DNA from 3 places in the Micromonospora sp. WMMD737 genome. Region 2 is predicted to be linked to each of the others. Evidence: riboswitches for the same ligand, from Rfam matches in the RefSeq annotation. Region 2 holds a riboswitch; each other region holds the start of a gene.

Region 1 (3,267 bases), 1.5 Mb from region 2:
GAGGCAGTCCGCCGCCCGGTGGCGGCGGCGCGGGCGGCCGTGCCGGCAGCCGCTCGTCCAGCTGCGGGAACTCGCTGACCCCCGTCAGCGGGTCCCGACGGTGCGCCAGGTTGTCGGCCCGCCGCTGCCAGGTCGCGGCCAGCCGGTCGGCGACCAGGCCGCTGTCCAGCGCCGCGGCCATCCCGCCGGCCTGCTCGATCTCGGTGAACCACGCCCATGCCGACTGGGCCAGTTCCTCGGTGTACCGCTCGACGTACCACGAGCCGCCAGCCGGGTCGATCACCCGGCCCACGTTCGCCTCTTCCAGCAGCAGCGACTGGGTGTTGCGGGCGATCCGGCGGGCGAAGCCGTCCGGCAGGCCCAGGCAGTGGTCGAACGGCTGCACGGTCACCGCGTCCGCGCCGCCGACGCCGGCAGCGAAACAGGCCAGCGTGGTACGCAGCATGTTCACCCACGGATCGCGGGCGGTCATCATCACCGCGGAGGTGACCGCGTGCTGGCGTTGCGCGCCGTCCTCGGGCACCCCGCACACCTGCGCCACCCGGGCCCACAACCGGCGCGCCGCCCGCAGCTTCGCGATCGTGGCGAACTGGTCGGCGGTGGCCGCGTACCGGAACTCCAGCTGCGCGAACGCGGCCGGCACGCTCAGCCCGGCCGCGGTGAGGTCCCGCAGGTAGGCCACGCCGGTGGCCACCGCGCAGCCGAGTTCCTGCGCGTCCGAGGCGCCCGCGTCGTGATAGGCCGTCGCGTCGACAGTCATCGACCGCAGCCCCGGGAAGCTGTCGGCGCAGCGGCTGGCCCACTCGCCCGCCGGGCCTTCCCACCCCTGCCCGGTGCGCGCCCGCCATCCGAGCGGGTCCACACCGAGGTTGCCGCGCACCTCGGCCGGTGGCACCTGCCGCTCGGTCAGCAGCGCGAACCACGTCGGCACGGCCTCGACCGCGGCGGCCCCGGCGTCCAGCACGATCCCGGCCAGATCCAGGTAGACGCCTTCCAGCGCCGCCGGCAGCGCGGCCGGCGGCAGACCGTGTTCGCCGAGCACCAGCCACAGGGACGTGGCGCCGTTCTCCAGGTCGGCGCCGACCGCCTCGGCGGTGACCTTCGGGTCCGGGTCGGCGTGCCGCTGCCGGATGTCCCACCCTGCCGTCACCGCTCCCGCCGCCCGACCGCCGCGGGTGTACGGGAACAGTCCCGGCGGCCCCGGCATCGGCGTCGGATCGTCCGCGGTGTACAGCGGCGCCAGCGTCACCTCGTCGTCGCGGTGAGCCAGCAGGTCCTCGACCGCGTCGACCGGGGTGTCGTCGCCGGCGAGGCCGGACTTGCGCAAAACCCCCAGGGTCAACCGCTGCCACTGCTCGCGCGTGGCGGCCGGGAAGTCGGCAGCGAGGGGAAGCGTCTCTGACGGCACCGTCATGCCGGGATAGTAAGGGCAGTCCGGCATGACCAGATCGTGATGTGACGACATCAACTGCGAACGTGATGGCGTCATGACCCGCACCAGGAGCGCGGGGTGCCGCCGGCGCTGATCGTGGCCTCGTCCCGCGCCTCGGACGGCACCGCACGTACCCGGCGTCGGCGTCGTACCATCGCGGGCAGTGCTGGTTCGCCTCTCCCCTACCGGGGTGAGGCGTCGTAAGAGGGAACCCGGTGCGAAACCGGGACTGCCCCGCAGCGGTGAGTGGGAACGACCGCCGTCAAAAGCACTGGACCGCGAGGTCTGGGAAGCGACGGCCAGTAGGCGACCATGCGTCACGCCCACGAGTCCGAAGACCTGCCAGCGCCGCGCACACCGCCGGTGTGCGCCGTCGGCGGCCTCTCGGGAGGGCCAGGGCGGAAGCCGGTACGCCCTGTCGTGCCCCGCCTTCCTCTCCCGTGTGGCCGCCAGGCACCTCGAGGGAAGGACCACCGTGAGTACCTCATTCGGGCAGAGCACCGTGCTCGGCTACCCGCGCATCGGCGCCAACCGCGAGTTGAAGAAGGCGGTCGAGGCGTACTGGGCCGGCGCCCTGGACGCCGCCGGCCTGGAGGCCGTTGCCGCCGGCCTGCGGGCCGAGGTGTGGCGGACGCTGCGAGACGCGCGCCTCGACGCGATCCCGTCCAACACGTTCTCCTACTACGACCACGTGCTCGACACCGCCGTCGCGGTCGGCGCGATCCCCCAGCGGTTCGCCCGCCTCGGCCTCGGCGCGCTCGACACCTACTTCGCCATGGCCCGCGGCGTCGACGCCGAGCCGGCGCTGGAGCTGACCAAGTGGTTCGACACCAACTACCACTACCTGGTGCCGGAGATCAACGCCGACACCGCCTTCGCCGCCAATCCGGCCAAGGCGCTCAGGGAGTACGCCGAAGCACGTGAGCTCGGCATCACCACCCGTCCGGTGCTGGTCGGGCCGGCCACGTTCCTGCTGCTGGCCAAGGGCGACGACCCGTTCGCCCGCCTGGACGACCTCGTCGAAACGTACGCCGCGATCCTCACCGCGCTGGCCGAGGCGGGCGTGCCGTGGGTGCAGCTCGACGAGCCCGCCTACGTCGCCGACCGCACCCCCGCCGAAGTCGACGGCCTGCGGCACGCCTACCGGCGTCTCGGTGAGCTGCCGAACCGGCCGCGGATCTTCGTCGCCAGCTACTTCGGGGACCTCGCCGACGCCCTGCCGGCTCTGCTCGACACACCGGTCGAGGCCATCGGCGTCGACCTCGTCGCCGGGCCGGAGAACCTCAACCGGCTCGCCGCCGCCGGCCCGCTGCGGGGAAAGACCATCGTCGCCGGCCTGGTCGACGGCCGCAACATCTGGCGCACCGACCTGCGCGCAGCCGTCACCACCGGAGTCACCGTCACCGGTCTGGCCGACCTCGTGTCCGTCTCCACGTCCTGCTCGCTGCTGCACGTCCCCGTCGACCTGGCCGCCGAGACGCGACTCGATCCTCAGTTGTCCGAACGGCTCGCGTTCGCCCGGCAGAAGGTCGACGAGGTCGTCCTGCTCGGTCGTGCGCTGCGCGACGGCACCACCACCCTGACCGCACCACTGCCATCCGCACCGCCGTCGTGGCGCCGCGACGACATCCGGGGCCGCCTCGCCGCGTTGCGTCCCGGCGACCGGCAGCGCGGCGACTACGCCGACCGGGCCGATCGCCAGCAGCAGCGCCTCGGCCTGCCCGAGCTGCCCACCACCACGATCGGCTCGTTCCCGCAGACCCCCGCGTTGCGTACGGCCCGCGCGGCGCACCGGGCCGGCACCCTCGATGACGCCGGCTACACGGCGCGGATGC
Region 2 (3,267 bases):
GGTGCGATGTCGAGGTGACGTCGAACGCCAAGCGCGCGTTCTGCCCGTACTGCGGGTCCCCCTGTGCCCTGACGTGAGCGCGTCCGACGACTGCGTAGGCCCTCGATCGCCGGTGGTGACGGCACGACGACCCTAGGGGGAGGAAACCTTCGGAGCCCAGATCAGTTGGCGTAGACATCTTTCATCGGACATCGACCTGCCGCTATATTGCGGGCACTGTCGATCTCTTCCGATGACGAGGTGCACATGTTCGACAACCGGACGCTGCGGCGGCGTACCCTCCTTGCGGCCGTCGCCGGTGCCGCGGCCGTCCCCATGGTCGCCGGCCCCGCGTGGGCGGCGTTGCCGAAGGTCTACATCGACCCGGGCCACGGCGGCACCGACCCCGGCGCGGTCGGCAACGGGCTGCAGGAGAAGGCCCTGACGCTCGACATCTCCCTGCAACTGCGCAACATTCTGCTGGCCAACTGGGCCGTGGACGTCCGGATGTCGCGCACGACCGACATCACCCGCAGTTTGGCGTACCGCACCGACGACGCCAACGCGTGGGGCGCGAACCTGCTGGTGAGCGTGCACATCAACTCCGGCGGTGGCACCGGCTTCGAGAGCTACCGCTACCCGACGTCGGACGCCGCCACCGTCAACCTGCACAACGCCCTGCACCCGAGGGTGATCGGCGGCATGCGGACGATCGGTGGGGTCACCGATCGGGGGCTGAAGACCGCGAACTTCCACATGCTGCGCGAGTCGGCCATGCCCGCGGTGCTGACCGAGAACCTCTTCATCGACTCCGTCGCCGACTCGAACCTGCTCAAGCGCGCCGACTTCATCACCGCCACCGCCCGTGGCCACGCCGAGGGCATCGCCGCCTACCTCGGCCTGAGCGCGCCCAACCCGCCCACGTTCAGCACCATCGTGGACAACACCACGGCGGGACGGTTCACGGCGAGCACCAACTGGGGCACCTCCTCGTACTCCGCCCAGCGCTACGGGGCCGACTACCGCTTCGCCAACCCCACGCTGGCCAGCGACTCCGCCTGGTTCAAGGTGAACATCCCGGCGGCCGGCAACTACCGCGTCGAGGTGCGGCACCCGGCCGACCCCGGCTACAACAGCTCGGCCCCGCACGTCGTCGTCACCGCCTCGGGCAACCGTACGGTCAACGTGGACCAGCGCTCCAGCGGCGGCGTCTGGCGCTCGCTGGGCACCTTCGGGCTGGCTGCCGGCGACCGGAACCTGGTCGCGGTCAGCCGCTGGACCAGCACCACCGGCTACGTGGTGGCCGACGCCGTCCGGGTCACCCGGGTCTAGGAACACCGCCGAGCTGAGGCCGGGCGTTCGGAAGGCGCCGCCGCGCCACGCCTCGCGGCCCTCCTCCACCGCCACCAGCGCGCCGACAGCCCCACCCGATCGTGATCAGGACGCCATGGACGTGACCCGCGGTTCTGGGGTCCATGGCGTCCTGATCACCGTTTGCGGGGCGCCGCGGTAGAGCGGCGCTGCGGCACCGTGTCGCGGCGCTAGCTCATGGCCGGTGCATCGACGCGGGCTTCTGGCTGGCGATCGACGGGTGTGACCCGTGCCGCCGACGACACGCCCGGGACCGACATGTGGGGTGTGACAACGGCGCCAACCCTATATATGGTGTCGGCGCAGCTGGTTCGGCCGCTCATCCGGAGTGGTCGAGGCAAGAGGGAACCCGGTGGGAATCCGGGACTGCCCCGCAGCGGTGAGTGGGAACGACCGCCGTCATCAGCACTGGGCCGCCAGCGGCCTGGGAAGCGACGGCCAGTAGGAGACCGGCTTATCCGGTCGCGCCCGCGAGTCCGAAGACCTGCCAGTGCGCCGTACGCCCGCTTCCGGGTGTGTGGCGGTCCGAGGCCGCGTGGGACGGCCGACGCCATCCCGACGCGTTGCCCTGCGGCGCGTCGTCGTCGGTGTCCGCTCCGCGCGTGCCCAGGAAATCCGTCTGGGATCAAGGCTCGCGAGGAGTGAGTGGTGACAGTCACCGAGGTTTTTCCGGCCGACGATGCGGCCGTGGTGGGCCAGCGGCGGCCGCAGATGCGGGTCCGCAAGCGCGACGGCGGCACCGAGGCGGTCGACGTCAACCGGATCGTCCGCGCGGTCGAGCGGTGGGCCGACGACCTCGCCGACGTCGACCCGCTGCGGGTGGCCACCCGGACGATCAGCGGCCTGTACGACGGGGCGACGACCGCCGAACTGGACCGGCTGTCCATCCAGACCGCCGCGGAGATGATCGGTGAGGAGCCGCAGTACTCGCGGCTGGCCGCCCGCCTGCTGGCCGGCTACGTCGACAAGGAGGTCCGCCGGCAGGGCATCGGCTCCTTCAGCGAGGCGATCCGGCACGGCCACGCCGAGGGCCTGATCGGTGACGACACCGCGGCCTTCGTCGCCGCCCACGCCGGTGCCCTCGACGCCGCCGTCGACCCGCGCGGCGACCTGCGCTTCGAGTACTTCGGGCTGCGTACGGTCTACGACCGGTACCTGCTGCGCCACCCGACGAGCCGGCTGGTGCTGGAGACCCCGCAGTACTGGCTGCTGCGCGTGTCCTGCGGCCTGTCGCAGGCACCGGACGAGGCGATCGAGTTCTACCGGTTGATGTCGAGCCTGGCGTACCTGCCGAGTTCGCCGACGCTGTTCAACTCCGGCACCCGGCACACCCAGATGTCCTCCTGCTACCTGGTCGACTCCCCGCGCGACGAGCTCGACTCGATCTACCAGCGGTACGCGCAGGTGGCGAACCTGTCGAAGTTCGCCGGGGGGATCGGCATCGCCTTCTCCCGGGTGCGCTCCCGGGGCGCGCTGATCAGGGGCACCAACGGGCAGTCCAACGGGATCGTGCCGTGGCTGCGGACGCTGGACGCCTCGGTGGCGGCGGTCAACCAGGGCGGCCGGCGCAAGGGCGCGGCCTGCGTCTACCTGGAGCCGTGGCACCCGGACGTCGAGGAGTTCCTCCAACTGCGCGACAACACCGGCGAGGACGCCCGGCGCACCCACAACCTCAACCTGGCCAACTGGATCCCGGACGAGTTCATGCGCCGGGTGGAGGCCGACGGGGTGTGGTCGCTGTTCGACCCGGACGTGGTGCCGGAACTGCCGGACCTGTGGGGCGAGGAGTTCGACGCCGCGTACCGGGCCGCCGAGGAGCAGGGCCGCTACGTGCGGCAGGTCCCGGCGCGGGAGCTGTACGGGCGGATGATGCGTACCCTCGCCCAGACCGGCAACGGGTGGATGACGTTCAAGGAC
Region 3 (3,267 bases), 1.5 Mb from region 2:
TGTGCTGGCGTGGCAGGTCAGGGTCGGTGGTGCCGGTCTCAACGCTTCGTTGGTCGGGCCGTTCGGCAGTGGGCTGCTCGTTGCCGGCGGCCGGGCTGGAGAAGGTGCCTTCGACACCGTAGGAGGCGCGGCGGGAGGCGCGTCTGAGGGTGGCCAGGATGGCGGGGCCGACGATGAGGATCGCCAGGGTGTTGGTGATGGCGCGGCCGGTGTCCCATCCGGCGGTCGAGGTCAGCAGGGTGAAGATGGCGAATCGGTGCAGGTTGTCCAGCACTGGTGCGCCCGGGACGTAGGAGATGTGCCCGTGGTAGTAGTCGACCTCCGCGCCGGTGATGAACGGCCAGAACCACAGGTTCATCAGGAAGCCGAACAGGTACGCCACGACGATGCCGTAGCCGACGAGCATGGCGATCTCGGCTCTGCCGCTCACCCGGCGGGGCAAAGACCGGCGCCCATGCCGATCAGGCGGAGCACAGCATCTGGAACGGCAGCCACGGCCCTACCCCGGCGGTGAGCAGGGCCGAGGCGAACAGCGATGTGCAGCCGAGCGTGAAGCCGAAGCCGGCGCCGAACACTCGTCCGGCGAGCACGAGCATGAAGAACACCGTTTCGATGCCTGCGGTGCCGGCGCCGAGGGGGCGTAGCGCGGCGTTGGTCGCGGAGAGCACGCCGAGCATCGCGAGGGCTTTGGCGTCCATGCCGCCCTCGGACAGTTCGGCGATGACGATGATGAGCAGCGGCAGGATGCCCATGAAGATGAACGGTGCGTCCGGGGCGTGCTGCATGCTCTGCGGCTCGACGCGTACCAGCAGCGGCCAGCGGAACATCATGAGTCCGGCGAGCGACGCGAGGGTCAGCACGGTCGCTGATCGTAGGCCGATTCGCACGGCTTGGTCGTTTCGGCCCCAGGTGCGGGTGGGCAGCGATGGCGTCATGACGGTTGCCGTTCGAGTGCGGCCCGTACGTCGGCGACGGTCAGCCAGTGTGCGCCGAGGATCTTGGCGACCTGGGTGGCGAAGGCGGCCGAGGCGCCGAGCACCTCGGCGGTGGTGCCGTCCGACACCACCTCTCCTTCGGCCGACACGACGACGCGGTCGGCGACGGTGGCGATGAACTCCACGTCGTGGGTGGCCACGACGACGCCGCGTCCTTCGGGTGCTGTCGTCGCCGGTCAGCGCGGCGCCGATCTCGGCCAAGGAGAAACCCAGGTCGCGCAGGGCGCGGATGCGGTACAGCCGGGCAATGTGCTACTCCGAGTACCGGCGGTGGCCCCCGGGGTGTGCGTTCGCTGCGCAGCAGTCCGAGACGGTCGTAGTAATGCAGTGTGCGCACCGTCAATCCGGACGCTTCAGCCACTTGGCCCACTGACCATGTCCGCATACGGGCACGGTAGGACCTGACGCAGTGTCAGGTGCAAGCCCGGCCGGACGTCCCCATCGGGCCGAGACCGCGTTGGTCGCCGACCGCCAGTGTTCGTCGCCATCGGCGCGTACGGCGCACCTCGCGTGCTCTTTGCTCCGGTCGCTTCCGCCGGCGGGTGCCCTAGGATGGGCGCCGGTGCTGGTTCGCCTGAACCATGACGGTCCGGGCGTCGTAAGAGGGAATCCGGTGTGAATCCGGGACTGCCCCGCAGCGGTGAGTGGGAACGACCGCCGTCACACGCACTGGATGCCCCTGGTGTCCGGGAAGCGACGGCCAGTAGGAGATCGGCTCGTCCGGTCGCGTCCACGAGTCCGAAGACCTGCCCGCGCCGCGTGCGTGACCACGCACGCCGCCGACGGCCTCGCGGGAGGGCCCGGGCGCGGCTGGGCAGCTCATCGCCCAGCCCTGCCATCATCTTCCCCGATCCGACGGTGGGCCACGCCGGACCGCGAGGGAAGGATCCCCAGGCAGATGACGTCCTCGACCGCGCCCGGCTACGGGTTCGCCGCCGCCTGGCACGCCACCATCGACAGCGCCCACGACAAATCCTTTGTGCTCGACCCGGAGGTGTCTCGGACGCTGACGTCCTACATCGGTCCGGGAGAGACCGTGCTCGACATCGCCGCGGACGAGTTCGCGACGACGGCCGCCCGGGCCGGTGCACACGTCACAGTGGTCGACGGCTCCCTACAGCGCCTCGCCCAGGTGGCGGCCGACGCCCAGCGGCACGGCGTCACCGTCGACACCGTGCACGCGCTGTGGCCGCACGCGGCGGTCGCGCACCACGACGTGGTGGTCAGCACCGGCGCACTGCGCCGGCACCACGATCTACCGGCGGCGCTGCGAGCCATGGTGCTGCACGCCGACCGGCTGCTGCTCTGCGTCGACGAGGCCGGCACGCCCGCGCCGCACGACCAGGTCCTCGCGGCGATACTCGGCGAGCCGGCACCCCGGCAGGCGCCCCGGCACCTGCTCATCGCCGGAGCGCTGGCCGAACTGGGTCTGACCGCCGACGTGCAGATGGTGACCGCGGTGCGGACCGTCACCGTGGCCGACGAGGCCGAGCTGGTCCGGCGCCTGGCCGGGCGGTCGCTGCCCGGGCGGCTGGCCCGCCGTCTGCTGGCCCTGCTCGCGCCGATGCTCAGCCGGACGCCGGACGGAAACTGGCGGTACCGCTACCCGGCGGAGATGGGTCTGGTGGTGTGTCCGGTGTGACGGTCGGGTCGGCGAAGCCGGCCAGCAGCCGCTCGGCGGCGACCGCCGGGGTGAGGGTGCCGGCGAGGACCTGCCGCTCGATGCGCGGCGCGAGGGCTCGCACGGTGGGATGCGTGTGGAGCCGGTCCAGCAGTTCGGCCCGTACCATCGCCCACACCCAGCCGATCTGCTGGCGTCGGCGCCGCTCGGCCAGTTCGCCGGAGGCGGTCAGGGTGTCCTGGTGGTGACGGATCTGCTGCCACACCTCGTCGAGGCCGGTCTCCTCCTGGGCGCTGCACGTGACCACCGGGGTGTGCCAGCCCGCGTCGGGCGGGTGCATCAGGCGCAGCGCGCCGGCGAGTTCCCGGGCGGCCCGGCGGGCGTCGGTCGCGTGCGGGCCGTCGGCCTTGTTGACGGCGATGACGTCGGCAAGTTCCAGCACGCCCTTCTTGATGCCCTGCAGCTGGTCGCCGGTGCGGGCCAGGGTGAGCAGCAGGAACGAGTCGACCATGTCGGCGACCGTGGTCTCGGACTGGCCGACGCCGACGGTCTCGACCAGCACCACGTCGTAGCCGGCGGCCTCGAGCACCACGATCGCTTCCCGGGTGGCCTTGGCGACACCACCGAGCGTGCCGGCCGTGGGCGAGGGCC

Evidence for each region. Region 2 has a riboswitch for cobalamin ahead of ACN27A_RS02285 (ribonucleoside-diphosphate reductase subunit alpha). Riboswitches for the same ligand answer to the same signal wherever they lie in the genome.
Region 1: another riboswitch for cobalamin. It lies ahead of metE (5-methyltetrahydropteroyltriglutamate--homocysteine S-methyltransferase); the one in region 2 lies ahead of ACN27A_RS02285 (ribonucleoside-diphosphate reductase subunit alpha).
Region 3: another riboswitch for cobalamin. It lies ahead of ACN27A_RS08540 (class I SAM-dependent methyltransferase); the one in region 2 lies ahead of ACN27A_RS02285 (ribonucleoside-diphosphate reductase subunit alpha).

The regions. Positions count from the first base shown of each region.
Region 1 is NZ_JBMHMH010000001.1:2,196,667-2,199,933, forward strand. Features, by position in the region: gene ACN27A_RS08555 (methylmalonyl-CoA mutase family protein) at 1-1,414, opposite strand, end outside; cobalamin riboswitch at 1,583-1,793, shown strand; gene metE (5-methyltetrahydropteroyltriglutamate--homocysteine S-methyltransferase) at 1,908-3,267, shown strand, end outside.
Region 2 is NZ_JBMHMH010000001.1:660,058-663,324, forward strand. Features, by position in the region: gene ACN27A_RS02275 (hypothetical protein) at 1-77, shown strand, start outside; gene ACN27A_RS02280 (N-acetylmuramoyl-L-alanine amidase) at 247-1,311, shown strand; cobalamin riboswitch at 1,641-1,855, shown strand; gene ACN27A_RS02285 (ribonucleoside-diphosphate reductase subunit alpha) at 2,062-3,267, shown strand, end outside.
Region 3 is NZ_JBMHMH010000001.1:2,190,369-2,193,635, forward strand. Features, by position in the region: gene ACN27A_RS08520 (hypothetical protein) at 1-430, opposite strand, end outside; gene ACN27A_RS08525 (hypothetical protein) at 462-860, opposite strand; partial or broken gene ACN27A_RS08530 (cobalt ABC transporter ATP-binding protein) at 932-1,159, opposite strand; partial or broken gene ACN27A_RS08535 (MerR family DNA-binding transcriptional regulator) at 1,282-1,380, opposite strand; cobalamin riboswitch at 1,545-1,763, shown strand; gene ACN27A_RS08540 (class I SAM-dependent methyltransferase) at 1,894-2,637, shown strand; gene meaB (methylmalonyl Co-A mutase-associated GTPase MeaB) at 2,564-3,267, opposite strand, start outside.